One region of the Asaia sp. SF2.1 genome, then DNA from elsewhere that is predicted to be linked to it. Evidence: riboswitches for the same ligand, from Rfam matches in the RefSeq annotation. Region 1 holds a riboswitch; the other holds the start of a gene.
The links. A riboswitch is a leader RNA that binds a small molecule or an ion and turns the genes downstream of it on or off. The one in region 1 is predicted to bind cobalamin.
Positions count from the first base shown of each region.

Region 1 (10,743 bases):
CAGTTTGAAACGCCGGCGACGCCTCCGCTTGATCAGACGGCTTTTGGTTTGAAAAGATGGAACATCGGGCCAGTCAGCAACGTGGAGATAACGGCCAGAACCATGAGCGAGGCAAAGGCAAACTCGGAGAGCATACCTTGCTCGTGGAGTATGGTTGCTGCGACGATTTCCATGAGACCCTTGCACTGGAGGAGTGCGCCAAGACCAAGTGTCTGACGCCTCGAAAGGCTGGACGAGGGCGGGAAGGCGTAGATCGAGCCAATCTTGGCGACGATTGATATGGCCACAAGCGAGAGAGAGGCAAGAACCGACGGCCAGGTAAGGGCGTCGCCATCGATACGCAGGCCACTATGACCGAAGAATAGCGGTGCAATCCAGATAAGGCAAAAGGTCGAGATCGCTTCGAACGGCAGACGCCTTACCCATGAGGGAGGCATAAAGGCTCCCGCGAAATACGCCCCGATCAATTCGTGTAAACCAAGCGTCATGCTGGCCCAGGAACCAAGGCTGAGATAGACTGGTACGACTGCCCAGATCAGGGCTTTTGACGGATTGCGGACGTGACGTGACGCGAGTGAGCCGACGAGACCGAGGCCAATCAGAAGGAGCAAGGCAACGCATTGCCTGAGACCCCAGCTGTGCATCGCTGACTGTCGTTCCGCAGCGAATTGCAGCAGTGCCAGACCAATCCATAGCGTCGCGTCATCGATTACGGCCAATTTCAGAGCGAGCTGCCCGATTGGCTTGTCTCGAACGGGCAACTCGCGAACGATGCCTATGAGGACCGGAAGCGCACTGACGGCGATACACAATCCGATGGAAGCCGCGCCAATGAGCGGGGAAACGGCTGGTGCATGCCAGCCCGGGAGTGGCAGAAAGAAGTAATAGACGAGTACCGTGCCGATGAGAAAGGGACCGCCCAGCGCCGAAGCTGCGCCTCCCAGGAGGCGAGGCAGGCTGGGTGCCGGTATCTGGCTTTCCCGGTTGTCGCCCTCAGGATGCTGCCACATTTCCATCCCCGCGGTAAAAGCGAGGACGAGAACTGCGACCCAGCCTATCGTATCACCGTAGAATGACGGGACGCCGACGGATTTGAGAGGCAGATGCCATACGGCGGCGAGAATGCCGATGAGGATCGGGATCACGGCAATGGGTATGGCGCGACCGAGCAGACGCCACAGGATCCAGGGAACACAGACGAATAAACCCAGATCCGCAATGAGCGCCGTAAAATCGTTCATACCTGTCCTTTCCGTTTCGCACGAAAAGATAGCTTAATACCTGAACCAAGGGAAATGATCACAAGGGTCGATGGTCCCCCCAGACGCATTATGTCTCGCAAACCTGGATGAAACGGTAAATCACATGCAGATTATTCCGCCTGTTGATACTGCTTGTCTTGCTCATAGAACTATAACGAGAAGAAGGGCGTCACACAGCCATGACATCTGACATAAAACAATATCGCCATGCCAAGGAAAGACTTTACGGTGGGACCCTGACAGTTCTCGGGACCGTTGTCTGGCTCATCCTGTTGGCTGCTTTCGTCATGGTAGCGCTTGTGCGCCCGAACGGTCTGGCCCAACTCGTGGTGATCGCTCTCTATCTCGCCGTGCTCGGCGCGATCAGTCTTGTCGCAGCAGCGCTTTATCGGGCCTATGCGCTTGGCAACATGGTCGCACTCTCCTCAAGGCAGTTCCCTGAACTCCATGCGACGTTTGCTGAAGTCAGCCAGAGGCTCGGCCTGCAAGAGGTGCCTCGTGCCTTCATCTACAACTCGCACGGTATCACAAACGCCTTTGCCATACGCCTGCTTCGTGGGCGCTATGTGTTCCTGACCTCGGCTATCATCGAGACAGACACAGATGCGCAGCTCCGCTTCATCATGGGTCATGAGATTGCCCATCATGTCCTGGGGCATCTTGATGGCTTCAAAACTTTCCTTCGTGCGCCGGCCTATCTGGTACCGCTCCTTTACCGTGCCTATTCGCGTGGACGCGAATATAGATGCGATGCCGTGGGCGCATCGATCCTGCCGGATTATCGTGACGGCGTAGGGGCTTTGCAGATGCTTGCCTGCGGAGCACGGCGTCTCAATACGTCAATGAACGCGGAGGCTTTTGCCGAGCAGGAGGCACAGGTGCCGGGTATGGCTGGCTTTATGGTGGAGATCATGTCTACCCATCCGCGCCTCACGCGACGCGTTTCACGTCTCATCGCGCTTTTCGCGACACCCGAACAGAAACACGGCGCTGTCTGACCCGTCGCGCTCTATAGACAGGCGTTATTGGGTTGGATGACACACGGGAAGTTCAGCAAGGGGAGGTGGTCCCCGTCTGGATAATGAGGGAGGCATTACGCCTCCCATACTTTCAGAAGGAGGCCTGCATGCTGACCGTGAAGGAGCGCGGCGCGCCGATCAGGACCTCGCTTGGATAGCTGGTATCGGCCCACTGCACGTAGTGCTTGTTGGCAAGATTATCGATCCGGCCATACAGGGTGATCCCCTTATAGACGTGCCAGCCAGCAAACACGTGCACAAGAGCATAGTCCTTGAGCGTAAGGGTGTTTGCATAGTCCCCCTTGCGTGCCGAGACGTAACGCATGCCCGTGCCCAGATCGAGCGGCAGGTCGAAAACGCTCGACCACACGCCCCATAGATTGGCCGTTACCGCCGGGACGTCCGGAACCTGATTGCCGCTCGCATCGGTCGAGGCATTCGGGAAGAATGTGCCGTAACGGGCATAGGTATAAGCCACATTTCCCGAAACGCTCCAGTGCCGGTCAATGCGCCAATCGGCCTGCCACTCCAGACCGCGCGATTTCTGGCTGCCGGCTAGCGAGACACTGTCCTGTCCGGTCTGGACCAGCACCCTCGTCCGACGGATATCGTAGAAGGACAGGGTTGTGACGAGCCGTCCCGAGAGAGCGCTTGCCTTGAGGCCAATCTCTCCCTGGCGCGAGTAACTCAAGCGGGAGAATTGCCCTCGATTGGCAAGGAAAAGGTTGGAGCCCGGTGGGTCTTCAGCCGTGGCATAAACCCCATACAGGCTCAGATTGGGCAACAGGTCGAAAACCGGACCTATGCGGAAATTGGCCGGATTGTAATGCCCCTTGAAGCTGGTGGACGCATTGAACTGGCCATTCTGGTTGAAGTTCTGCCTGTCGAGCGAAAGCCAGTCATACCTGAACCCTCCCACCAGCCGCAGCCTGTCGGTGATCGAGAGGGTATCCTCAAGAAAGAGGCCCGCTTCGATCATGGTCGTAGGAGATTTACGGTAGGGATACTCCCCGGCAAATGACCCGAGTGCGCCGCCGTCAGGGCTCGTCAGTGAGACGCTGTCGGCATAATCTGCATCGGGAAAGCCGCGATTGCGGATGAAGCGAATGTAGTAGGCATCTCCGCCGATCACGAGGCGATTGCGTAACCCGAACAGGGGATAATCGAAACGGGCATCGACACTGTCACCAAGCTGATGCTGGTTCTGATAGACATAGAAGCGATCGCGGCCGATCCGGCCGGGCATGATTGCCTGTCCGCTCGTATCAGTGGCGCCGGGTGACGCGATATAGCTGTAGGTCTCAGCATTGTCCCAGCGACGTTTGGCATAAAGGAAATAGGCCTTGTCATGCAGTGAGACGTGGTCGCTGGCAGCCCAGTCCAGATGCAGCGTCGGCGTTGCATTGACGGAGCTCGCCCGTGGGTTGGCCACGTTGTAGTTGCGCCACAGCGACGCGTGGCTGATGACAAGTCCCTGAGTTGAATGGAGCAGCCCACCAGCTGCGTCTTTTACAGCAGAGCCCGGTACGAGCGGCGCACCGTAATAGGTCGAGAGATTATCGGTCAGGTAATCGACGGTAAAACGTGCCGTGAACTTCGTGTCCGGATGCCACAGGAGCGTGGTGGTCCAGTCATTGCTGCGCGGGTTGGCGCCTTTGACATAGCCATCAGACGAGGTCCGGCTGAAGTCGCTTCGTATCGCCAGGGTACGGGTGAGGGGCACTGACCCGCCAATGCCTGCATTCCAGCTATTGAAGCTCCCGTAGGAGAGCAGGGCGTTGGCACGTACATGATCCATGTCCGGCGTACGCGTGCGCATATCCACGGTACCGCCGACGGCACCCTGGCCATAAAGAACGGAGGAGGGGCCTTTCAGGATCTCGACCGCCTCGAGGTTGAAGGCGTTGAGCGGCCGGTTCACCATGGTCGTGGGCCCGAAATAGAAACCATCGCGCAGGATCAGCACCTGATTGCCGCTGAAACCGCGCATCATGAGCTGGGCCGGGTTGCCGGGCGAGCCACCGGAGGTCACACCCGTTGCGAAATCGGCAGCATCTTCGGCATGCACATAGCCGCGCTGCGAGATGATCTTCTGATCAATGATCGAGATCGACGCCGGATTATGCTGGAGGCTGAGTCCGAGCCGGCCGCCTATGGCTGGGCGTGCCTTGAGGCCGGTACTCTCACCATGAGCCGTAATGTACTCGTCGTTGCTGCCTTGCTCCTGAGCGAGGGCAGCAGGTAAAAGCGGCAGAAGGCCAAGTGCAGGCGCGAGCGAGATGCCGGTCAGAAGACAAGCCCTGAGTGAGCGCATGGGGCGCATGTTATGTGTTCTATCCCGTGTTCACGTCACTACGATGGGCAGCGTTTCTCCTGCCACCTGCAGGACACCCCGCCCGCCGGTTCTCGTCCGTGACCCCGTGTGATGGCAGGTCTCCTGACTTGCGCGTCATGATGTGCGAACTGGCCTTCCCGGGGGGATAGTCCCAGTGGCTGAACCCTTGGCGGGTCCACGTTCGCACACTCTTCACCTACAGTTGCGGGGGCAGTCATGGCGTTCGACCATGTTCCCTTTTCATCCCGTCTCCGGGACACCATCGGACTGGACCCTAGCTTTCCGACCCGTGCTGTCAATGCTGCGCGGGTCCTGGTCTATAGTTTGGCTTTTCCTTGCGTCTATTTTGCGACAGCGCTGACAGGCTCGGGTGCGCAGGCGTGAGACGGCACAGACGTGCCCCACGCGCTCGGGAGCGAAAGGGTCGCGCCTTCATGAGGCCCTGTCCCTGTTCTGGCGACTATGGCTGTGTCGTTCTCGCTAACGATTACGCACGTCGTTTTCCCGAAGAGACAGGCTTTCAGGCCGGGTTCCCACGCCCGAAATGCGGGTCCGACCGGCTGGGCGATCCGTTTTCGACATGACCCGCGAGAGAGAGAACAAGCTTGCCCGAACGGGTGACGCAATCGACATGGTACCAGTGGTCACTCACGGCAACCGGTATGGTAAGGTGCAAAATCTGCCCCGGTTGTACGGAAAGGTCCTGTCGCTGCCCGGTGTAGTGATCGATAAGCGAGAGCACGACGGGCTCGTTTGCACCGGTCCCCTGTCCCGCGCAGTTTAAGGACAGATGCAGGCTGTTTCCGCTCGTCTGTGAAGTCAGGCCAATGCGGCTCTCGGGATCATGGAGACGGTAGAACCCGTTCGGCCCGTAGATCTCGACCGTGCCTGAGGCCGAACAGTGGAACACAGCCGTTGTCTTGCCTGCAGCGGTCAGATGTTGGCTTGCCTCACGCGTCTGACGGATACGAAAAACCACCCCCTGCTCGGCCGTGTTGGCAAAGACCAGTTTCGTCGGCGCATCGGCATGGCTTGTGACAGTGAAGCGATAAGGCAGAGCCCGGCTCGGGCGCTGACCGGCCTCCTGAAGGGGCAGGCTGCCATGCTCCGGTACGAGCGGGGGAGGGTGTGCACAGGAAATTCGTGTCTGGGGCAGATACGCGCTCGTATCAGGAAGAGCCACGGACCACTTCGCATCAGGCTTGCTGAAATCGAAGGCAGAGGTCAGATCGCCGCAAACCGCACGGCGCCAGGGTGTAATGGTCGGGCAGGGAACATTGAATCGCTGCTCCAGAAACCGGATGACCGATGTATGGTCGAAGACCTGTGAATTGACCCACCCGCCTTTTGTCCAGGGCGAGATGATCAGGGCGGGTACGCGGGGCCCGAGGCCGACCGGCTCGCCGTGATAGGCCTCACCGTCCGGAAGCTGGCCAGTCGCTGTCTGCGATGAGGGAACGGGCGGCGGTACATGGTCGAAAAACCCGTCATTCTCATCATAATTCAGAATGAAAACGGTCTTGGCCCAAATGTCAGGGTGTCGAACGAAAATGTCGATCAGCTTGGAAATCAGATGCTCGCCAAAGCCGGGCGGCGCTTCGGGATGCTCCGACAGGGCCGCCGGTGGGACGATCCACGACACTTGAGGCAGCGTTCCATCGACGATGTCCTTCTCGAAGGCCTCCAACAGGTAGCGCCCCTCCAGTTCGTGCATGTTCTCCTTGTTTGAGCCCGGCACGACAGCGCGCGCCTGACGATACCGCCAGTCCCGCTTGTCGAGATTACGGAACTGTCTGAAGGAGGCGAGGGGATTGTCGCCAAAATTGTCGTATTCCTGATAGAATTTCCAGCTCACCCCGGCTTCCTGAAGGCGCTCGGGATAGGTCGTCCAGTCAAAAGGTGTGAAGGCGGGATTGTCGTGCGCCATATCGGCCGACCAGTTGCCGTCATCGACATTCTCGACCGCCTGTTTGCCATCAGCGCCGACAGCAAGGCCGTTTGTACCGGTAAAGAAATAGAGGCGGTTGGGATTGGTCGGGCCGAAAATGGAAGCGTGATAGGCGTCGCAAATGGTGAAGGCGTCGGCGAGTGCGTAGTAATAGGGAATTTCCGCGCGGGTAAAATATCCCATCGTCATCGGGCTTTTATGGGGGACCCAGCCATCCCACTCGTTCCATGCGGCCTGGGTGCCTTTCCAGCTATGGTCAAGACTTTTGAGGCAGGCCGCCGAGGTATGGATCGTATCGAACAGGAAAGGCCATATGACCCGGCCTTTTGCGTCCTTCTGGGCAAAGACCGGGCTCCCATCCGCCTGCTTTTCGGCGCGCGGGTCGCCAAAACCACGCACGCCACGCATGGTGCCGAAGTAGTGATCGAACGCCCGGTTTTCCTGCATCAGGATAACGACATGCTGGACATCCCTGATCGTGCCGGTTTCACGATTGGCAGGGATGGCGAGGGCCTGACGCAGGTTTTCTGGCAACATGGTCCCTGCCAGCGCGGCAGCACCGAGATGAAGGAAATGCCGACGGCTGGGTTTCATGCTGACTGCTCCGGAACTCAGTTGAAGTGCTTGCGGATCGTGAAGAAAACCATGCGTGGGGCTGCAGCCTGAAGCGTCTGGAATGTGCCGGACGGATCGGAATTGATAAAGCCGTTGCTGCCTACTGTTGCCACATAGCGCTTGTTGAACAGGTTGGAGACGTTGATCTGCGTATCCAGACCGCGGAGCCAGAAATTGTGGCTCTTGAAGCGATAGCCGAGATTCAGGTTGAACACGTCATTGGCCGGCACATAGGCATCGTTCGTATAGGTGTAGTAACGACGATCCTGGATCTGCATGAGCACATTGCCCCAGATATGCCCGTCATCATAGCCAAGCTGCACATTGGCTAGATTGCGCGGCATGCCGACCACGTTCTTGCCCTTAATGGCGGCCGAGACCTTGCCATCAGCCATAACATCATCCTCATAGAAAGAGTTGTTGAAGGCATAGGAAGCGAAAATCGACCAGTTGGGCGCGAACTGCCAGTTTACGGCAGTATCGATACCGCGTGAGATCACCCCGCCGACATTCGACAGAACTGAGGCGTTACCCTGAATACCCACACCCTGCGTTACAGCCAGCAGGCGATTGCCGAATTCGACATAGTAGCCGGTCACGGTCGCCTGGAATGTCCTGGTGTGATAGCGGTAGCCAAGTTCTTCCGTGTTGGACATTTCGGGCTTCAGCTTGCCCTGAAGCGCCTGGAAACCGGCAACTGTAGTCGAGAACGGCCCCGAGGTCTGGGCGCTATCGAAAGCAGCCATGTTGCGCGCATAATCCACAAAGATTTCGTGGTTATGGTTGAACCGATAATTCGCACCGACCTGAGGCAGGAAGCCATTGGTAGCGTTGAGCGAGCCGGAGGGATAAGCCGTGGGCATGGGGGTGCCCAGATAGCTGCCATTCATGGCGCGTGCCGTGTTGTCCACGATCAGCGACTTGAAGCCGTAATTGACCTTCAGCTTCGGTGTGATCTTCCAGGTATCACCCAGATGGACCTGATAGGTCTTGGTGTTGAAGGCACTCTGCCATTGCGTAGCGAAGGCGTTGTCACGATACCAGTGGGTCGAGGAGGGTGAGCCATCCAGAGCCAGCGGGTAGAACCTGCGCGCCTGGTTGAAATTGTTGTTTTCGAACCAGAAGCCGCCTTCGATGGCATGGTTGGCAATCTTGTATGTCAGGCTGCCAATGAAACCGGCACGATGGATATCGTATTCTGTCGTGCGCGTGGATAGAGGGGAGCCACCAAGCTGTGCAGGTGTTGCCGTATAGGGCGTAACCCACACGCCTTCACCAGTGTTGGTGTGGCCATAACCCATGACATAGCCGGACAGGCGATTATTGACCCGGAAATCGAGCTTGCCATAGCCCATGGCGTCCTCGCGCAGGCCACCTGCGTTGTAGTAGACGGTATCCTGATTTTCGATGCCCTTGGGGAAGGCGGTGCCGTTCTGATAGGCATAGGCAATCTGCTTCGCGAGGGCGTAGTTGCCTGTGATATTGTCGAGATTATAGCCGTAGGTGTTGATCTGAGCGAGGGAGAGATCCTGATAGTCGTTCTCGGCGCGCTTAGACCAGTCACCAAAAACAGTCAGTTTCAAGTTGTCACCCAGTGGCTGCACGTATTTCGCATTGGCCTGGTCCTGGCGCTGCACGCCGTCACCCTTCCATTTATTCGCGTCCTGATGGTCATAGGACACATAGAACTTGCCGCCGCCCTTGAGCAGACCGCTATTGATGCGGGCAAAGGTCCGCCAGGTGGAGGCAGAGCCGATCGTACCGCTGACATCGGCGCCGAATTTGTCTGACGGATCGATGGAGGTGAATTGAAGCGCACCACCAAGGTCACTGGATGCTGCGACACCGACGGCCCCTGCGCCCTGCGTCAGCGTGGCGGGGCCGTTATTCTCGGTTTGCAAGGCGCGCCCGATGGAAAGCCCGTTATCATTGCCATAGGCCAGATCGCCCAGCGGGACGCCATCAAAGGTGAAGCCAAGCCGGCTCTGGTCAAAGCCACGGATGATGATCTGCTGCGACCATTCATAGGAGCCCAGCGGATCGGACGAGGTGAACATGACCCCCGGCAGTTTAGACAGCGCCTTGAACGGGCTCGTACCCGGTGTGTATTCCTGAATGGCCGTGCGGGAGATCGTCTGTGTTTCGCGGGCCTGACCAGCGCCAAGCACGATGATCGACTCAGGTGATTTTGCCTCGACTGAGGTTTTTGGCGTGACGGTAGGCGTGGCTGTACGCTTGCGGGCGGATTGAAGCTTTCGCGTTATTTTCGGCTCAGGCTGTGCCGCGTCACGCTGTGCAACCGTAACATTCTGGGCCATCGCCGCAGAATGCGCTGCGATAAGCAGGGCCGGAAGGCTGGCCGAGATAATGAGACGATGTCTGAGTTTCATTGAAAGGAGCCGTTTCGTCCGAGAGGGTCACGATGCGGCTGGTCATTATCGTGACAGGACGTGTCAAAGTATTATGGTTTTATTAAAATCAGATCGGAAACAAAACATTCATCACTTTGTCATATAGTAAATCCCCAACCTTAGTTGCGCTGTGTTGATTTCAGCGCAAGCGCTGTGACCAGAGCAAGCGCAATTCCCGTGATGTAGGCGATCAGATTGAGCCACGAGAATTGCTGCCCCAGCAGGAAATGTCCCACTCTATTGCGCCGAAGTGTTTCCAGAGCGTCATAATGAGCCAGCTTGATGCACTCGCTGGCGCCGGCCCCAGAGGCAGCAAGAAGGAGCGTGACCCTCAAGGATTTCCCACCTGTGAGCAGCAGGGCAAGGAACCAGAACATGGCCCCCCAGAGAATGGATCCGCTCCATTTCCTGAACATCGGAGGCAAGCCGAGAGGGGCGAGGCGACAGAACAGACCCAGCGTCATGACAAGCAGGCACAGCCCGAGTGAATGGAGACGTCCCGGAATCTCATGCCGGGGAGGGAGCAAATCTCTCTCTGCCAGTCTCACCGCCCTCCTGCCTCCACGGCGTTTTCGAGTTCTCGCGGACGATCCGGCCGCAAAAGCAGTGTGACCGTGATGAAAGCAACGTAGAGCAGCAGATACCACGAAACGAGTTTCTGGGGATGGACGACCCATGTAAAGTCACGCTTTGCGTAAAGCCATGTGCCGGTGAAGGTGCCGATATTTTCCGCAATCCACAGGGCTATACTTGAGAGGAAGGCGGCCAGAGGCAATGGCATTCGCCAGAACACATCGACGATCCGATAATGGATGACGCAGTGCCGGTAAAGAAGGACGGTTGCGAGGACGAGAAGCCAGCGCAGGTCCGGAAGGTAATGGTGCGTGAAGAAATTGGCATAGATGGCAAGCGCCAGGAGCAGTGAAAGCCTGAAATCCGGATAAGGCTCGAAGCGCATGTCGAACAGACGTATGACACGCGCCATGTAACTGCCTACCGAGGCATACATGAAGCCCGAAAAGAGCGGCACATGAAGGATCTTGAAGAAACCGGGCTCGGGGTAGGCCCATGATCCGGCGGACACCTTGAACCACTCCATGGCCGTGCCCGTGATATGGAAGGCAAGAATGATCAGGGCTTCTCTTCCGGTTTC
Region 1 covers NZ_AYXS01000026.1:4,004-14,746, reverse strand. Annotated here, with positions in the region: gene P792_RS30995 (cation:proton antiporter) at 33-1,241, opposite strand; gene P792_RS30990 (M48 family metallopeptidase) at 1,442-2,260, shown strand; gene P792_RS30985 (TonB-dependent siderophore receptor) at 2,373-4,604, opposite strand; cobalamin riboswitch at 4,691-4,895, opposite strand; gene P792_RS30980 (phosphocholine-specific phospholipase C) at 5,137-7,158, opposite strand; gene P792_RS30975 (TonB-dependent receptor domain-containing protein) at 7,176-9,497, opposite strand; gene P792_RS30970 (DUF2809 domain-containing protein) at 9,710-10,117, opposite strand; gene P792_RS30965 (DUF817 domain-containing protein) at 10,135-10,743, opposite strand, start outside.

Region 2 (18,705 bases), on a different contig from region 1:
AAAGGCGCCCTCCTCCTCACGCATGCCGGTATAGCGGAACAGGAATGGCCCGTGGCCAAGCTCCTCTCGTATTGCACGCAGGGTCGAGAGCATACGATCACGCCTGTCCAGACCAAAGGGCACGGCAAGCGCGATCGATGCGTCCAGACCGTCCGATCCGGGGTAGAAGAGATAGGCCTTGCGCCTGTCGCACCAGCACTCACGGTCGATCCATTCCAGGATACGCTCTTTCTCACGCGCCCAGCGCGGCGCGCGGTCCTTGGCCAGATGCCCACGCTCAGCCATCTGGCATGCGCGATCCAATGCCTGCCAGCAGCTGATCTTGGACATGGTATAGTGCTGGTCCTCGGTCAGCTCCCAGATCCCGGCGTCTTTCTGGCGCCAGTGATCGGCGCAGCGATCGGCAAGATCGGCCAGAAGCACGGCGGTCTTCTGGTCGAGCAGGTTGCCACGTGAGACGAACAAGGCTGCCGTCTCGAAGATATCGCCGTAGATCCCATGCTGATGCTGGCCCGCCGCGCGGTTGCCGCTCACGACAGGCTTGATGCCGCGATAACCCTCGACCTCATCATAGACAATCTCGTCATCGACACTCTGCCCCGAGAGGCCATACATCACCATCGGGCCTGACTCGCCGAGGTGATGCACGAGCCAGGCCAGTGCGGCCTTGACCTCTGCCACCGCGCCAAGCCGCAGGAAGGCATTCGCCACATAGGCGGCATCGCGTATCCAGGCGTAACGGTAATCCCAGTTCTTGCCGTCCTTCAGACGCTCGGGCAGCGAGGTGGTGGCTGCCGCCGCAATAGCCCCGCTCGATGAATAAAGCAGCAGTTTGAGTGCCAGCGCGCTGCGCCGGACCTGCTCACGATAGGGGCCGTCATAATGGAGCGTGTTGGCCCAGCTGCGCCAAGCCTCATCGCTGGTCTCGATACGCCCGTCGATCTCCTCAACACTCGGCACGGCAAGAGGCTCGTTTTCGGTGGCGACCAGCGCAACGAGGGCATGGGTTTTCTCACCCACCACGATCTCGGCCTCGATGGCCTCATCCTCTTCGCGGAGGATGCGCATGTTGGGCGTGTGCACCATATGGGCGAGCACAGACCCCACATGGAAGATATTGCCGTTCTGTGTGGTCTGGATCCAGGGCGCGACAGTGCCACAGCGCGTGCCGAGCCTGAAACGCACGATGAATGTCATGCGCCCCGTCAAACCCTCGATACGCCGTGCAAATTCGGTCCAGGGCAGACGCCCGGCGAAGGTACTGTTGAGCGACTCTGTAAGCCTGGCCGAGCCCGTCTCGGTTTCGATCAGGGTTTCGAGAACGTTGCTGTCCTCACGATAGCGCCGCGTGGCTTTATAGGCGCCGACAGGGCGTATCTGGAAGAAGCCGCCCGCACGATGCAGGAGACGATCGAACATCGGAGGCGAGTCGATATTGGGAACGCAGAGCCAGTCCACACTGCCATCCGGCGCCAGAAGCGCCACACAACGGCCGTCGCCAAGGGCTGCATAATCCTCGATTGGCCAGAACCCGTCGAGGGGCCCTGCGGGAGAGAGCTCCCTGGCCAGTGCGGGAAGGTCGTGCGTCATGGGCGCTTCTCTCTCGATCATGCTGAGCTGACAGGCCGCGGCGATGGCTAGGCAGTCTCGTCGGGCCATTGCAACAATCGAGAGAGGGGCAAGGTTGCCCCGCGGTATTTTTCAGAAGATTTCTATGTGGCTCTTGAAGCCCAGCATGGCCTGATCGCGCAGCTGTTTCTGGGCACCCGGATTGAAATAATACTGGAAGTCAGGCGCGAAGGTAACACCGCGCAGCACATGGATCTGATACATCGCTTCCACCACATACGCGCTGGTCTGCGGGAACAGCGAACCATTGGGCAAAGGCAGGCCCTGCGCTGCGTACAGACGCTGGGAGCGCGTCAGATCATCCGACACATGTGTCCATGAAAAATTCACACCGACCGCATCGAGCGGGCGCGACTTCCAGAAACCGCGATCGAGCACACCGAACGAAAGCTGATCGGCGCGCGTCTGTGTCTGGGCCTTGTTGAAATAGGCGGCCCCGATCAGGGTCACACCAGCATCAGGGGCCTGGCCGGGATGATGATAGACCATCTGGTCAACCAGCCCCCAGGCGGCCCAGGCACCATGCACATCGCGTGGCTTGAGCCCGCTCAGGGCGAAGGGATTGCCGTTGCCGTCGTAGTAATTGTCCTTGTGGTCTGCCGTGTCATAGGCGAAGCCCGCCTTGTAATGGCCCGGCAGGGAATGATCATGGCCGAAACGCGGCTCCCAGATGAACTCGACCGGCATGGCCTCGCCATCGATCGTCGCGCCATTGAACTTGAAGCCCGTGCGCATCTGGGCATTGCCGTAAATGGCCTGTGTCTGGGTGAAATAGACACCGAACTGGAAGATCGTGTTGTCGGTCGGTCTCAGGCGGAAGCGGGCTGCCCAGTTGGCGTCGGGATAAGAGGCATGGGCGGTGTTATCGCTCGACGCTTTCGGATTGCCGCAGAACGCATTGTTCATGAAGTTGCAGTAGAGCGGGTTGGCCGAGAAATCTGACAGGAAGGACATGCGCCCCGCTGCGACATCGAAGCGGTCGTTGAACATGGTCTCTTCGCCATAGGCGTAAACAAGGTGGACGAATACGTTACCACCGCCGCCATAGATTTCCTGACTGGGGTTCAGATTGTCCCCGAACATGCGGCTGGCGGGAATACCGTAACGCCCGACAATCACGTCATGGGTGGAGAAGCCGGTCCAGCCTGCCAGACGCTCCCAGTCGATATCGTTTTCCATCGAATACTGACCGGCATTGCTGGCGCCTTGGCGCAGACCGAGGCCTTTTGTCGGGGCATTGAGCATGCCTGACATTTCGTTCGTATTGTCGAGCAGGATCGCTATACCGCGTTCACGCAACCAGGCATTGATGCCCAGAGGATTGACGAAAATTGCCTCCGGCTTGGGCAGAGGGGCGACCGTCGTGTCCTTGTGCAACTCCGACAGCGATGTCTGGGTCAGGGCAGAGGGCTGCTGCCCTGCATTGACCGCACCGAGCCCGGCCGGTGCAGGAACGGCGTTCGCCGCCACGGCGGGGCCGGTCTGTGCGGATGCTACGGCCGTTGTCGACTGCTGTGCGTGAGCCACGGGGGTCAGGCAGGAAACGGCAAGGCAGGCGGAAAAGAAGCGCAGGACGGTAGAAGACAATGTCTGGCTCAAGCTCCCTGTGAACAGATGACCGTCTTTTAAGAAAACTGACAGGTTTTTTGGACCCTGAGAGTCGTCATTTTATGCCGGTTTCGTGAGCAGACCACCACTGACGGGGAAAAAACACCGTTAAATCTGATGCAAAGCCCTCATGACAAATCATTGCTGGACCGGCATAGCCGGTCGCAGCAGGGGGGACGTCGCGTTAATCGCCGATTCAGAGATCGTAATTCACGCGGAAATAGTAGTAGCCGCCGTTAATGCCGAGCTGTGACGTGCTCATGTAATATTGCGGCGCACCCAGGTAGCGGTTTCCGTCAGGCACGCGGCTGGGATAGGCCGAGAAAATGTTGTTGCCACCGATCGTGGCCGTCCAGCGCGGGGTGATGCGGTAGGACACATCCAGATTGGTCGTCCATTTCGGCTTGTTCTGGTACTCCAAAAAATGAGTCGTGCTGAACTGATAAGGGCCCGGCGCATAATAGGTCAGCTGGTTGGTTGTCTGGCCCCAGCGGATCTCGTGCAGGCCGACGATCCACTTGGCGTGTGTCCAGTTTCCACCAAAGATGATCTTGCTGCGCGGATAGGCCGTCGTCAGATAGGCAATCGACGCTGCGTTGAGCAGCGGCGCGCCCGTGACGGGGTTGCTCGCCTGATGCGACAGACGCGTGCGGTTGAGGTTGATCGCGGCATCCCAGTCGATACGACCATAGGCGCCGAGCTTCGTCAGATAGGTGACCGTGATATCCAGACCCTGTGTGCGGGTGCTGGCCACATTGGCAAACCAGTTGGCCGTGATCGCACTCTGGTTCCATGTGCTGATATCTGCGGGCAGCGCAAAGCCGTTCATCTGCATGGCGCTGATGGCCGTTGCACCCGAGATATTGCCCCCCGGCATGATCCGGTCGCGCATGTTGATCTGATAGATATCGGTCGTGACATGCAGATTGCGGATCGGCTCGACGATAAACCCACCCTCGGCATTGGTCGAACGCTCCGGCTTCAGGCCAGACGAGCCATTGGCCAGCGCACCGGGTGAGCCCGCACCGATCAGGCCACGCGCTGCAGTCGGCGAGATATTGAGGGCCGAGTAGTATTTCTGGGCCAGTGTCGGCGCATGAAAGCCATTGCTGATCGTGCCACGCAGCGCGATACGGCGCGTGATGTCATAACGCAGCGAGACCTTGCCGTTCTGGGTGTTGCCTACATCGGTATAGTGCTCGTACCGCCCGGCCAGGTCGAGTTGCAGTCCCTTGGCGAGATAGGTCGAGATATCGAGATAGCCCGCCGCAACATCGCGGCTGTAATTGCCCGCATTGCCCGGATTGGTACCCGCCAGAGCGTCGGAGCCGTTACCATAGAGCGAACCGGGCGATCCCGTTCCCACGGAATAGCCTTCATAGCGGTAGGACGCGCCACCGGCGAAATTCACGCTATGCGGCCAGCCGCTGAACGTGAACTTGCGGCTGAAATCGAAATCATTCGTCCATTGCTGGTTGTTGAAACCCTGGACATTGAATGAGGTCGGCGTGGCGCCAGTCGCCTTGTTGGTCGAGAGATTGACCGAGTTGATCAGCCCGATATCGTCGTAATCGCGGCCATAGACGCTCGACACGTCCCAGTGCCAGCCACGGAAATCACCCTTGATGCCGGCCTTGAGTTCATAGTCGTTTTCGTTGAGCGTCTCGACCGGCGAATAGCCCCAGGGGTAGATCGCCTTGTAGGCGGGATAGGCATTGAGCGATGAGGCCAGACGGTAGTTCTGGTAGGATTGCGCATAGCGATGGGCATAGGTGCCGAGCGCGTAAAGCTGGATGTTGTCCGTCAGATCATAGCCTGCATTGACGGCAACGCTCTCGCGCGTCTGCTCCGGCTGGCTCAGGATATTGTTCTGATAGGTACCGGTGCGGTTATCGGCAGCGCTGCGATAGGTGTGATCCTGATGGACGAAGTCACCGCTAACATGCACGAAGCCGCGCGAGCCCAGACCGGCCCCGCCATCGAGATAGACACCCTGCTGGAAGCCATCGCCTTCTGACGTGATGCCGGTAATGTTCTGAGCGTGAAAACCACGCGCCTGCTTCTTCAGGATGATGTTCACCACCCCTGCCACGGCATCCGATCCGTACTGGGCGGAGGCACCATCACGCAGCACTTCCACATGGTCGATCGCCGACATCGGGATCATGTCAATGTCAGATGCCGTCGAGCCCTGCTGCGGGCCAGGGTTGGAATAGATATTGGCCGTGTTGTGACGGCGCTTGCCATCAACAAGTACGAGCGTCTCGTTGGGGTTGAGGCCACGAAGGCTGATCGTGTCCGTCATCGCACCCGCATCGAAACCGGCGGTCGGGGTGGTGAGCGACGGCAGAAGAAGCGAGAGCGCATCGCGCAGCGTGCCCTGCCCGGTGGCGGCAATCTGCTTGTGCGACACGATATCGAGCGGCGCGATGGAATCACGCGCCTTCTTGCCGATCTCGCGCGTGCCCGTCACCACGATGGCCTCACTGCCACCATCGGCATCGCCAGCGCGAACCGGCGCAGACTGGCGCGTGCGCAGCGCGTTTTTCTTGCCAGCATGGGTAGCTGCCTGTTTGGCCGGGGCCGCCATGCTGCTCGCGGAGTCTGCTGAGGCTGTTTGCGCCAGCGCCTCACCCCCACAGGACATCAGACACGTCGAGGCAATGAGGAAAAACACCCCCTTGCGCGCAACTGATGGCAGGAGGGTATGGGAGCGTAACAGCATGACAAACCTTACCGTTGATTCAGGATTGCCCCACTCCTCATTCGTCTGTTGCAGTTTGTCAACGGATCGGCGGCTTTTGCGCAACAAACCCACCGGGATTGTTGAAAAAATGCAACAGAATTGCCGCACCCGGTGCAGGGGCAGGGTCTGACACCTCGAAAGGGCGGCGCTCCGCCAGCGCCAGCATCACGCGCAACGGCCCACCATGCGTGACGATGCAACAATCCTGCGCCGCCGCCATGCGCTCCTGCCAGAAACCCGTCACACGGTGCGACAGGGCCTGCACGGTTTCGCCCCCACCCGGCGCATACCCCATCGGGTTGGCCGCCCATTCATCCAGCGCGTCGCGGGGCACGTCTGACCACAGACGGTTTTCCCAGTTGCCAAAATCCAGCTCGGCCAGACGGGAATCGCTCTCACACGCCATCGGCCTTTGTCCTGCATGAGCACCCTGTCCGGATACCTCGACCAGTAACTGAGCAGAGAGCGCGCAACGTGATGCGGGCGCATGAAACACCCGGATTTCAGAGGGCAAAGGAGCCCCCGTCGTGCCTGAGGATCGCGCGACCATTCCTTCGCACCAGATACGCTGCCAACCGGCAACACAGTCCTGCCAACCCGCGGCCAGATCAACGTCCAGACGCCCGTAGCATAGCCCCGCCACCACCTGCACCGCAGGGTGGCGCGCCAGCAGCATGGAAAAAGCCGGTGTCACGTGTCTGACGACGGTCTGGGACCAGACAGCATGTGAAAGAACGTGCCTGAAACCAGACCACGTCGGCTGCCCGCCTCACCCAGATCCTGCCCCTCACCATCACGCAGCGTCACGAGAGCCTCGTCCGAGCCACGATCCGTAACGCTTGCATAATGGAATTCATGCCCACGCAGCACCTGTCCGGCCGCGCCGAGCAAGCCGTCATGGCACAGCCGCGCTTCACGATAGCCGAGCACCATCCTGCGGCGTGCGAAGGAGGTCCGGTGGGATAACAGCCCCAGCATGGGATGGGTCGCGCCCGATGCATCCTCGAGACCCGCGCCCAGCACCATATACCCGCCGCACTCGCCATGGACCGGTCGTGTCTCCGCAAAACGCGTCATGCCTGCCCTGAAGCGGCTGGCTGCTGCCAGTGCCGCCGCATGCAATTCCGGATAACCACCGGGCAGCCAGCAGCAATTCGCATGCTCCGGTGGTGCTTCGTCAGCCAGGGGTGAAAAGGTCAGGATTTCCGCCCCGGCCTCACGCCATGTCCGGGTGTGATGGGCGTAAAGGAAGGAAAAGGCAGCATCATCAGCCAGAGCGATAACCTGCCCCGGGGGCCTGAGCGTAGCCCTGTCCTGCGGGGCAGCCGGGCGATACACCGCAGCCATGTCGAATATGGCGTCAAGATCGAGCTCGGCCTCGGCCTTGTCTGCCAGAGCCGCAAAAAATCCAGCCAGATCGCCACGCTCGCGCGCCTGCACCAGACCCAGATGGCGCTCGGGCAGCACGATACCCCTGTCGCGCCGGAACATGCCCATAGGAGGATGCCGCAAGGCGGCGCGGCAGAGCCTTTCATGACGGTCCGAAGCAATATTGTTCAGAACGGTGCCGGCAATGCGCACATCAGGCATCCACCCCGTCATACCCTGTGCAATGGCACCCACGGTCTGCCCCTGCCCGCTCGCATCGAGCACCAGCAAAACCGGCATGGCGAAAAGCGAAGCGATATCGGAGGCGGCCCCACGCGCGCCGTCCTCAAGGGGGAGACCATCGAACAGCCCCATGGACGATTCCACGATGACCAGATCCGCTTCTTCCGCCGCCTGAACCAGCCCTGCGGCCATCTGGCTTCGTGTCATCGCCCAGCTATCAAGATTGGCGCAGGGTGCCCCTGATGCCTCCTGATGAAACGCGGGGTCGATATAGTCGGGGCCTGTCTTGAGCGCCCGCACCGTCAGCCCCCTGCGGCGGAAGGCGGCTATGAGCGACAGGGTGAGCGTGGTCTTGCCTGAACCGGAGCGCGGGGCTGCCACCATCAGCATACGGGTCATGGACTCTCTCTCATGGTGGATGCGTTCATGAGCCTAACCTTCCTCAACAGAACCGCAGACGTGCTGGACCGGGGTTGCCCTCTTTTCAGATCAGACAGGCTCATCGTCGCTCGCCAGCACTCTCGCGACGGCATTGCTGCGCGGCCGCCACAGATCGCGATCGAGCAGATCGGCAAAACGGTGCTTCATGTCTGACAGCGCCTCCGGGTTATGGGCCTCCAGAAACGCGGCACATTCCTCGTTTTCCAGCAGCGCCGAGAAGGCGAGATCGATCTGTCGGTCCAGCCGTGTGGGCAGGGTCGCCGCCCAGCCCTGAAGCGCTGCGACACCACGCGCCATTTCCGCAGCACCCCGATAGCCATGGCGCATCATGCCCGCAATCCAGCGGGGATTGGCCAGTCTGCCCCGCGCCACACGCGCCACTTCCTGCGCCACATCGCGCAGCCGGGGCGTATCGGGCTGGCTGGTATCGCCATGAAGCAGGATCGGTGAATTCCCAAGGCTGGACGCTGCGGCACCAAGCCCGCCTTCATGCGCTGCCATATCAACGCTTTCGAGCAGATCTGTCTCGGCATGGTCCTGCATGTGCAGCACGACCTCTGCCCGGCCGAGACGACTGGCAAGCTCCGCCCCGGCCCTGACGCCTTCTCGACCGCCGCCATAGCTCCATTGTGACCCCTCAAGATAGCGACGACCAAGCTCGTCCCTATCCTTCCACCCCCCCTGGCTAAGTGACGTCTCAAGTCCTGTGCCATAGGCCCCCGGTGCCGCACCGAATATGCGCGAGCTGTCAGGGTCGAGAGTGAGCGGGTTCCACGCCGCGTCTTCAGCACGCGCGGCCACAGCACGTGAGGCCTGATCGAACAGATCGATCAGCCCCGGAAACGCATCGCGAAACAGCCCCGATATACGCAAGGTGACATCCACACGGGGCCGATCAAGCACGGTGAGCGGCACGATCTCGAAGCCGCAAAGCCTGCCACTTGTGGCATCCCACCGGGGCTGCACGCCCATGAGCAGAAAAGCCAGCGCCATATCCTCTCCCCCCGTGCGCAGCGTGGCGCTGCCCCACAGATCGAGCACGAGATGACGCAGGTTTTCGCCTTCCTCCTGAATATGCCGTGCCAGCAGCAGCTCGACCGTGCGATGGGCCAGAAGCAGGGCGGCCCGCGTGGGCACCATACGCGGGTCGGTCGTTGTCAGGTTGCGGCCTGTCGGCAGCACATCCAGACGCCCGCGTGTCGGCGCGCCAGAGGGGCCGGGGGGGATGAAACGACCATCGAGCGCCGCCAGAAGAGCCAGACGCTCGGCCTCAGGACAGGCATCCAGACGCGCCCGTACTGCCTCGGAGGGGACATGGGCTGTTTCGGACAGCATCGCGACCAGCGCATCATGGCGGGGCGGCGTACAGCCGAAAACATGCAGGCCATCACGTATCTGGAGGTCCTTGACGTCGCACAGATAGGCATCGAGCCGTGCCAGCGCCTCAGCCTCATCCGCCGGATCATCCTTGGGCGTCCCCAAGCGTACATTGCGCCCCTCAGCCCCTTGCTGGCCCGCAGCGCATGAATGGCTCTCGGCCAGCACCCCCAGATCGGCAGCCCGATCGAGAATCTGACGGCGCAGCATGGTGCCGCGTCGCTTGTCCAGCCCGTCTGCCTCCGCATATTCGTCGATCAGGCGTTCGAGGGACTCCATGGCGCTGTCGAGCCCCGCACGCTGCACGGGCGGGGTCATGTGACCGATCATCACCGCACCGAGGCGCCTCTTGGCCGCAGCGGCTTCACCGGGGTTGTTGACAATGAAAGGGTAGATGACCGGTACCCCGTCCAGCAGTACAGCGGGGGCACATTCGGGTGAGAGCGCCACAGCCTTGCCGGGCAACCATTCCAGCGTGCCATGCGTGCCCAGATGCACCATCGCACTGATATCGCCTACCCGGCGCAGCCAGAGATAGAAGCCGATATAGGCATGGCAGGGCGCAATATCAGGGTCGTGATACTGTGCCTTGCGATCAGACTCCTGACCCCGACCGGGCTGAAGGGCGAGAATAAGAGCGCCGACGCGCAAAAAGCGCACACTGACCGGCTGAGAGGGCATCCCCCATGTCGTAATGACTTTTTGCCGGAACGACTCAGGCAGGGTGTCGAAAGCCGCCCGATAGGCGTCGGCACTCATGATGAGAGTGGGGGCGGCGCGGCACAATCTGTCTGGCAGCTCTGATGCGACGAGAGGTGGCGCGTCGTATCCTGCACCGGCAAGCATGGTGGCGATGGCCTCGACACTGGCCAAACTGTCCAGCCCAACAGCGTGGGCAGCCTGCCCTTCGGCACCGGGATAATCGGAGAGAACCAGCGCCAGACGCCGCTCGCCCGGCGTTTCGGCTGCCAGACGCAACCAGCCCTGCATCTGGCGCACAATTTGCGCGATACCGGGGGCATAAGCCACGCGCCGGGCTGGCAGGCCGGGCAGTGCCTCATCGCGAAACGATATGGGTGCCCCTGAAAGACGACCGTCAAATTCGGGCAGGACGATCTGCATGGCAAGATCGGACGGGGACAGCCCCCGGGCGGCCTTGCGCCATCCTTCATGCGTCGTGCCCGGCTGAAGCAGCTGGACGATGGGTACACCCGCGGCCTCAAGGACCGATGCCCCGCCATCATCCCCACGCGAGGCGAAGAACGTGGCATTCAGAATGATGTCGGGAGGCTCGTCCACAAGCCACCGGTCGAGAAAAGGCACGACTTTGGCCGCGCGGAGGGACGAGACATACACCAGATCGACTCCGCATCCGGCGGCTGCGATCGCCTCTGCCAGCGCATCGATCCCATCGAGATCGGCAGAAAGGAGGTGGGCGCGGTAGAACACGACCAGAGCCCGACTGGAGACATCCATGTTCAGGCGACGGTAAATTCCGGCCTCAGGCAGCTTTTCGGCCTCGGCCCCGTCATCTGCATGTAATCCGGCAATGGCCCCCATAAGGGTGAGCGCACAGCGCAGATTGCGTGTTCCGCCCTCGCGAAACAGGCTGTCGAGCCGGGCCCATTGGGCGGGCGCGATGGTCGAAAGGCTTTCGAGTGCGGTATTCGGTGTGGCCTCGCCGGTGATGAAGGCCAGTGGAATAGCCTTCTCCCGGCAGACGAGCCTCAGTTCATCCACGCCGTAACGCCAGTATTCGGTACCCCCGAGCAAGCGCACCACCACACAACGCGCATGGGCAATCGTCTGCTCCAGATAAAGATCGACCGACAGGGGATGACGCAGGCGTGACAGGGTGGCGACCTGCAAACTGGGGTCTGACGCCCCGTGCACATCGCGCAGGCCCAGCAGGTCACTTTCGGAAAACGACAGCAGGACAAAATCGGCTGGCGCGTGGGCGAGGTCCTCGGCCACGGCCTGCCCATCCAGATCATGCGTTTCCCGAAAGAGAATATGCACGGCTCAGCCTGCGTCGAAGCTGCGCTGCACAGCCTTGGGGTCAAGCCCGTGCAAACCGATCACAACCAGCCTGCCCTCTGGCGCCTCGCCCTGCTCATAGGCATGTCGGATACGCGCGCCCACCGCCTGCACGCCCAGACGAAGGCTCTTGCCTGCCACGCGGGCAAAGCCTTTCATACGCAGCACATCATGCTCACGCGCCACCTTCTCGAGTCTGGCGACAAAGGCTTCGGCACTGGCCTGTTCGGGCAGGCTCAGCACGAAACTCGTGAAATCGTCATGCTCATGCTCATCTGCCCCGTCATGATGCGAGGGGCGTGCTGCCAGATCGTCCTCTGCCGCAGCGGCAAGGCCGAGCAGCACAGCCGGATCGACACGCCCTTCACGGGCACGAATTACGCGCACCCGACGCTTGCGTGCACCAAGACCGGCCTCGACCGCAGCGAGGGCGGCGTCATCCAGCAGATCCGTCTTGTTGAGGATGACCAGATCGGCTGAATCCAGCTGATCCTCGTAAACCTCTTCCAGCGGGTTGTCGTGGTCGAGCGACTCATCTTCCTCGCGCTGCTTCGCCACGGCCTCCGGGTCATCGGCGAAGCGGCCATCGGCCACCGCCGGGGCATCCACCACGGTAATCACGCCATCCACCGTCATGCGCGTGCGCACGCTCGGCCAGCCGAACGCCTTGAGGAGCGGCTTGGGCAAGGCAAGACCCGAAGTCTCGATGACAATGTGATCGGGCGGGGTCGGACGATCGAGAAGGGCTTCCATGGTGGGGATGAAATCATCCGCCACAGTGCAGCACAGGCAGCCATTGGTCAGTTCGACAATATCTTCCTCAGGGCAGTTCGGAATACTGCACCCACGCAGGGTCTCGCCATCGATACCCAGAGACCCGAATTCATTGACCACGATCGCGATGCGGCGGCCATCCGATTTCTCGATCAGATGACGCAGCAGGGTGGTTTTGCCCGCGCCGAGAAAGCCGGTGATAATGGTAACAGGAATCTTGCTCATGACAGTCTTTCAGATGCGGCAGGTTGGGCAGGTGCAGCAGGTTGAAGAGATTCGCCTGACGGCGACAACTGGCCAGGAAAACGCCCCAGAATAATATCGCGCAGGCTTTCAGGACGCTTTGAGGGCATGACCGTACCTGAGCGCGAGTGTTCATAGGCCTTGGCATAGACCATCAGATCCTCCGCCAGTTCAGGCCTCAACCCTCCCAGAAGCCAGGACCATTTGCCGGGCATGGACAGGGTGGCGGTGCAGCCCCGCTGGCACGCCGCAAGGCATTTGACCCCCTCGACACGCACACCGGCGGTGGTCGCCTGCTGCAAGAGGGCCTCATGCAGCGCCTCACCCCCGTTCCTGCAGGTGAGGCAGACATGAATGACGGGAGGCGTATCGCAAGATGTTATCGGTTCGGCCATGAACAATCCCGGACCAGGCCCGCAAAACGGGCGCAACAGGGCACAAGGATGATTGCCGGGGTACCCGGCCCGCCATAAGCCGCCCCTTGATGACGGGTGCGGGTTCATGGTCTGTCGCGCTCCGGGCACCCCGCCGGATCGTGAAATCGGTGACGCGACGGCAGGTCTCCTGGCTCATGGTCCCGGTTGCCCGGCATTGCCGCCCCCTTCCCGGCATGGTCACCAGTGGGCTGCGACGGCAATGACATACCACCTACAGTTGCGGGGGCAGCGCAGGACTGATGCACATGGCACGAACCTGCTTCCCTTTTCACCCCTTGCGAGGCACCGTCGCTCATTTCCTAGCAGGTTTGTCAAAGGAGATGCAAAGCCCGGGGAAGACAGGGCGACGCGCGCCTTCACCCTGTGACCCGGAGCATCGCTCCATCCGATTGTTTGCAACTTGAAACATCATGTCCGTTGCTGACATCATACGGACGAGCCTGCGTAATACGACCGAGGGATGACCCCAATGCCTCATCTTCTTCTTGTCGATGACGACCAGGATATCCTGACCCTTCTCGGCAGTTTTTTGCAAAAGCATCACTATCAGGTCTCCACGGCCGAAACGGGCGAGACCATGTTTGCCATTCTGGACAGGCAACCGGTCGATCTGGTGATTCTCGATATCATGCTCCGCAATGAGGACGGGTTCAGCCTGTGCCAGCGCCTGCGTGCGCGATCCCGCATCCCGGTCATCATGCTTTCTGCCATGGCCGATCTGACTGACCGTATTGTGGGGCTCGAGATCGGGGCCGATGATTACCTGACAAAGCCATTTGACCAGCGCGAGCTTCTGGCCCGGGTCAAGGCGGTGCTGCGTCGTGCAGCCACGCCGGGCGAGACACCCCCGTCGCTGCGCCCTGTCCTTCGTTTCGGTCGCTGGGTTCTGGATGTTGCCCGTCGCGAGTTGCGCGCGCAGGACCAGTCGCTCGTCCCGCTCTCGGGGGGGGGGGAATTCGATCTGCTGCTGACTTTTGTCGAACATCCGCAGCGCGTCCTTACGCGGGACCAGCTGATGGACATGGCTCGTGGTCCCGATCATGCAGCCTTCGATCGCAGTATCGACGTGCAGGTCAGTCGCCTGCGCGCCAAGCTGGAGGACGATCCCAGAAATCCAACCCTGATACGCACCGTGCGCAATGGCGGCTATATGTTCACCGCTGCGGTGAAACGATGAGATGGGCGAGGCTCCCCCCCGATCGCGCTTTCACACAGGACACCATCTCCCGCCGCCTGATTGTCACAGTGGCCCTTGCCGCCGGGATAACGCTGCTGTTGCTCGCGATCTTTGTCGAATTTGGCGGCCAGTGGAGCAAGCCTGATATCGAGGCCACCGGTATGGTGAGAGAGGTTGGGGCTGTGCTTCGCATGGTGCGGGTCGCCCCCGCCACGGACAGGGAAACGCTGCTGGCGGCGGCACAGACCAGACAGATCCATTTCGGGTGGTACCCGGAAACGTCGCCGCTCGCGAAGGCTCTGGCCGCGGGGCATTACCGTCGCAGCGAGATTGAGGAGAGCTGGCATTTCCTGAGCCCGTTTCTGGGGCAAAGGCCTCCTGCCATCGCAGTGTTCCAGGAAGATAACCCTGTCTCTACCCTACCCGGCCTGCCCTATGACCGTTCGCTGTATCACGACGCGTATTTCGTCGGGATCCAGCTCGATGACGGCAGTTGGGTGCTTTGCGTTGCCCTCCAGCGTTTCTGGGGGATTTACGCCTTTCAGCGCCTCATGCTGGAAGGCATGATGCTGTTTGTCTGGATCATCGCGGTGTCACTCATTGCCTCACGCCAGCTTTCACGCCCGATCGAATATCTGGCCCATGAAGTCCGCCGGCTCGACGCGCAGCCAAATTATGCGCGCGTCAGTGAAGCGGGGCCCAGAGAGATCCGTCAGGTGGCGGTGACGATCAACGCCATGCAGGCGCGTATCGCGAAATTCATCCTTGATCGCACCACGATGCTTGCTGCCATTTCGCATGATCTGCGCACGCCGCTCACGCGTATCAGACTACGCGGAGAATTCATTGATTGCCCGACGCAACAGAAACTCCTGTTTCGCGATGTTGACGAGATGCAGGCCATGATCGATGGCGCCTTGTCGTTCTTCCGCGACGATGCCTCCCATGAAACACAGACGGCTTTCGATCTTTCAGGGCTGCTTGAAACCGTCGCCTATGATTTCTGCGATCAGGGTCATGATGTGCGGTACGACAATCCGGGTCGGGTGGGATATCGCGGTCCGGTCAATGCCATGAAGCGCGTTTTTACCAATCTAGTCGAGAACGCGATCAAATATGCAACGCCACCGCAGATTATCCTCGCGCCAGCCGATATGACAGACGCACCACCTGCAGGGATTCGGGCAACGGGCTGGGTTGTCACTATTCTCGATCACGGTCCAGGGATTCCACCCGACGCGCTCGATGCCGTGTTCGAGCCGTATTTCCGGCTGGACAAATCGCGCAACCGGCAGACTGGCGGGGTTGGGCTTGGCCTCACATCGGCCCGCACCGTCATGCGCGGTCTGGGCGGCGATATCATCATCGAGAACCGGGCGGAAGGCGGATTGCGTGTGCTTGTCCTGTTGCCAGCTTCCGACTGAAAGACGCCAATATTTCCACATGGCCACAGACGGGACATAACGCAGAAAGACGCGACCGGCAGAAAGAGGGAAATCACCCGGCCCGTCCCCTGTCTGTCAGGAGATTGCGCCGCCTTTCCTGCCCGGGAGACGCGCCTGACCATGTTTCGCCTGCCTTACGCCATTCGTTCCCTCACCCGTTCTCTGGCCCGCAAACCCGCCTCACCACGGCGGATCAACCCCGGATTTCTGTATCCCGTCCTGATAACCGGCATGATGGCGCTGAGCGCCTGTGCCGGACAGGGAACCACGAAGACCGGCTTCATTGCGCCTGAGACCTATGGGCTCATGGCCCATCCTGACAATCACGGTGATGATCTGGTTTTTGCTCCTAAGGCACCGGCCGGAATCGTCTACCGTTATGCAGTGATCGAGCCAGTGCAATGGCGCCCGACGAACAAGGCCGCCCATCTCTCCCCGCAAGCCCAGCAACGCGTGATACGCGCCTTCGAGGATGAGTTGCACAAGACACTGGGCAAGGATTTGGTGATCCTGAACGAGACCAGCGTCGCCACCCTGCCCCCCGGAACAATCCGCATCAGAGCGGCCATCACCAATCTGCGGCGCAGCCAATGGTACTACAATGCCTTGCCCATCATCGCCGGATTTGCGGCTGGCGCGGCAGGAGGCGGCTTGCCCCCCATTCCCCCGCCAGCCCCAGGGGGCGCCAGCGAAGAACTTCTGGCCATCGATGCAAGCAACGGCAGCACGCTTATGGCCATCGCGACCTATAATAACGGCATGCCGTGGAACATGATGGGGCAATGGCTGCCCTACGCCCATGCCCGGCGCGCCTTCCATCTCGCAGCGAATCTGATGGATGAGGAGATGCACAGATCGGGCCTCATCACCCGACCGCTCTCCGGCTGATTGCCGATGCCTTCCACAAGTCCATCGTCCAGAGCGCAGGGGAGGCGGTTCGGCATTGAGACCCGCGCACCCTCATCCCCCCATCATATGTCCCGATGAGACGAGGAGTGTTTTCTCATGCACCCATTACGCCTTGCCGTCAGGCGACACTGGCCCCTGCTCGGCCTTATCATCAACCGGGACGTGCTCACCCTGACCGAGCATATCCTGTCGGCCATTTTCAATGGTGTCCCGCGGGGCTCAGTCTGGCCATCCCGCCTGTCTCGATCGCCCTGTCGGCTTTCTGCCCCATGGCGAAACAGGGAACGATCAGCCTCCCTGAAGCAACAGATGGGCTGCCTTTTACACCGAGATCACGCGGCACGAGAACATGATACCTGATGTCGCCCATGTCGTGCAGGACAGGCAGGCAAAAGGCAGGAGATTCTGCCTTCTGCCCCATCCGGATTCACGTTAGGCTGCGACCTGTTCGCTGGCGACCGTCCCTGTCGAATAATCCTGGAAATACAGTGCCGTCTCCAGCACTTCGATCGTCATAAGAGCCTGTGTTCCCAGCGCCTCACCGAGGGGCAGCAAAGCCCGGCCATTCGTCCAGCGCGACTGTGCGCCTGCACCCTCATCATGCCAGCCTGCAACAGCATGACCGTCGAGATGGGCTGTGACAGAGCGCGTTACGTCAGACCCGAACAGGGTGACCTCGCCCACGCGCACCCCAAGGTCGCGTCTGTCATCCAGGTAGGGGCCATGTGTGTCACAAGGGCGCGCATGACGTGAAACGATCTGCACGGCATTCTGCCCCGCGGGCAGGGAGAACACCGCCCAGCGCTGATTGAGGCGGATCGGGTTCAGGCGACGTCCATCCGCCAGAACCAGATGAAGGCCGGCATCATGCTCAAGCACTCTCATATGGGTCTGCGCCTGCAAACCCATAGCCGTAGCCTGCTCATTCAGGCGGGTATGAATGGTACGGGCCAACCCGTGATCCGTGCAGAGAGGTGCCGCAAACGCCGCCTCGGCCGAAGCGTTCAGCCCTGCCCCCTCGGCATTCCCCCCGGCACTGCGACGCACAAACTGGCGCACGTCATCACGCAAGGTTTCGGTCAGGATACCATTCGCCCTGACAATGGCATGACCTTCGGTCTTGAAATGAAAATAGGGATAGCGCGTCAGATCGGTCAGATAGAAAATAGACCGGTGATTGACCAGCATTCTGGCCGGAAGCAGCACGCCATCGATCAGGAAACAATGTTCGGGTGTCACAGACAGGGTCTTATGCGGCAGGCCCCCGCCAAACGCATTTTCGAGAATGCATATTGGCCTGTGATCAATGTCATCATGCCCGGTATGCCCGACCTGGCCCGTATCGCGCCCTGCCCATGTGATTTCACGCAAACCCATCCGTGCACCCTGCGCGTCATAGGTCATCACGCTCTGGCCTGGGCAAGTTCTTCAACACGGACTTCACCGCACTCGGTCTCGATCAGCGCGCCTTCAAGGAAGCAATAGGCCGGGCCCGCACTATACATTTCCGTGCCGGGAGGCAGAAAGCCATTGGGTCCATAGGAGTTGCTGAAGGGCCGTCCGGGCAGGACGAGCTCGATGTAGGAAGGCTCGCCTGACATGTTCTTGGTACTGAAATACATGCTCGTCGTATTCGCCTGACGGTCATAGCTCGTCGAGACCCAGATGGAGTCACTGGCGTTGTTGATCACGCGAAAATAGAAATCGACCCCCGTGCTACCAGACGGCAGATTGACGTAGATAATCCAGTACTGTCCGGGCGCAGTAAGAGCGTTGATGTCCACATCGACTGTTCCCCCTCTCGCCCCGATATCCAGCTCATACTGGTAAAAAGACTGGCTGCGCGGCAGGTCGGAGGCCCTGATTGAGAAGATACCCCCGTCAATTGCATAGTGAGAACTGCCGTCAAACCGGCTGTCGGTAGGTGTCTGCATGAATTGGATATCTCTCGCTCTTGCCGTCGATTGGATGACCAGGAATGGACTCCTTATTTTCATAAAGTAACAATATAAACAGAAATAATATATACTATATTCTGAATTATTTATAATATATATTGTTTATTATGATAAACACGCTCGTTTGTTTATATTTTCACAACTATAAATCCAATACTCATTGTATTAATTGAGCAATATTTCTACTATAACCCTGAACCAACATCTCTTTTGATCGTGAAATACCACGAGAGCACGGTCGGTGAGCACGGGACACGTAAATAACTGTCATGCCCTGCGCCGATCTTGCCAGGCTCATGCCCCGCCTCATCGA
Region 2 covers NZ_AYXS01000023.1:268,530-287,234, forward strand. Annotated here, with positions in the region: gene P792_RS30610 (glycoside hydrolase family 15 protein) at 1-1,590, opposite strand, end outside; gene P792_RS30615 (carbohydrate porin) at 1,702-3,228, opposite strand; gene P792_RS30620 (TonB-dependent siderophore receptor) at 3,434-5,884, opposite strand; gene P792_RS36635 (histidine phosphatase family protein) at 6,021-6,659, opposite strand; gene P792_RS30630 (cobyrinate a,c-diamide synthase) at 6,674-7,993, opposite strand; gene cobN (cobaltochelatase subunit CobN) at 8,084-11,431, opposite strand; gene cobW (cobalamin biosynthesis protein CobW) at 11,435-12,448, opposite strand; gene P792_RS30645 (DUF1636 domain-containing protein) at 12,445-12,861, opposite strand; cobalamin riboswitch at 13,003-13,208, opposite strand; gene P792_RS30650 (response regulator) at 13,364-14,080, shown strand; gene P792_RS30655 (HAMP domain-containing sensor histidine kinase) at 14,077-15,504, shown strand; gene P792_RS30660 (DUF3313 family protein) at 15,646-16,413, shown strand; gene P792_RS0119245 (Hint domain-containing protein) at 16,867-17,838, opposite strand; gene P792_RS30670 (hypothetical protein) at 17,838-18,368, opposite strand.
Region 2: linked by a shared signal. The riboswitch ahead of P792_RS30645 (DUF1636 domain-containing protein) and the one ahead of P792_RS30985 (TonB-dependent siderophore receptor) in region 1 are both predicted to bind cobalamin.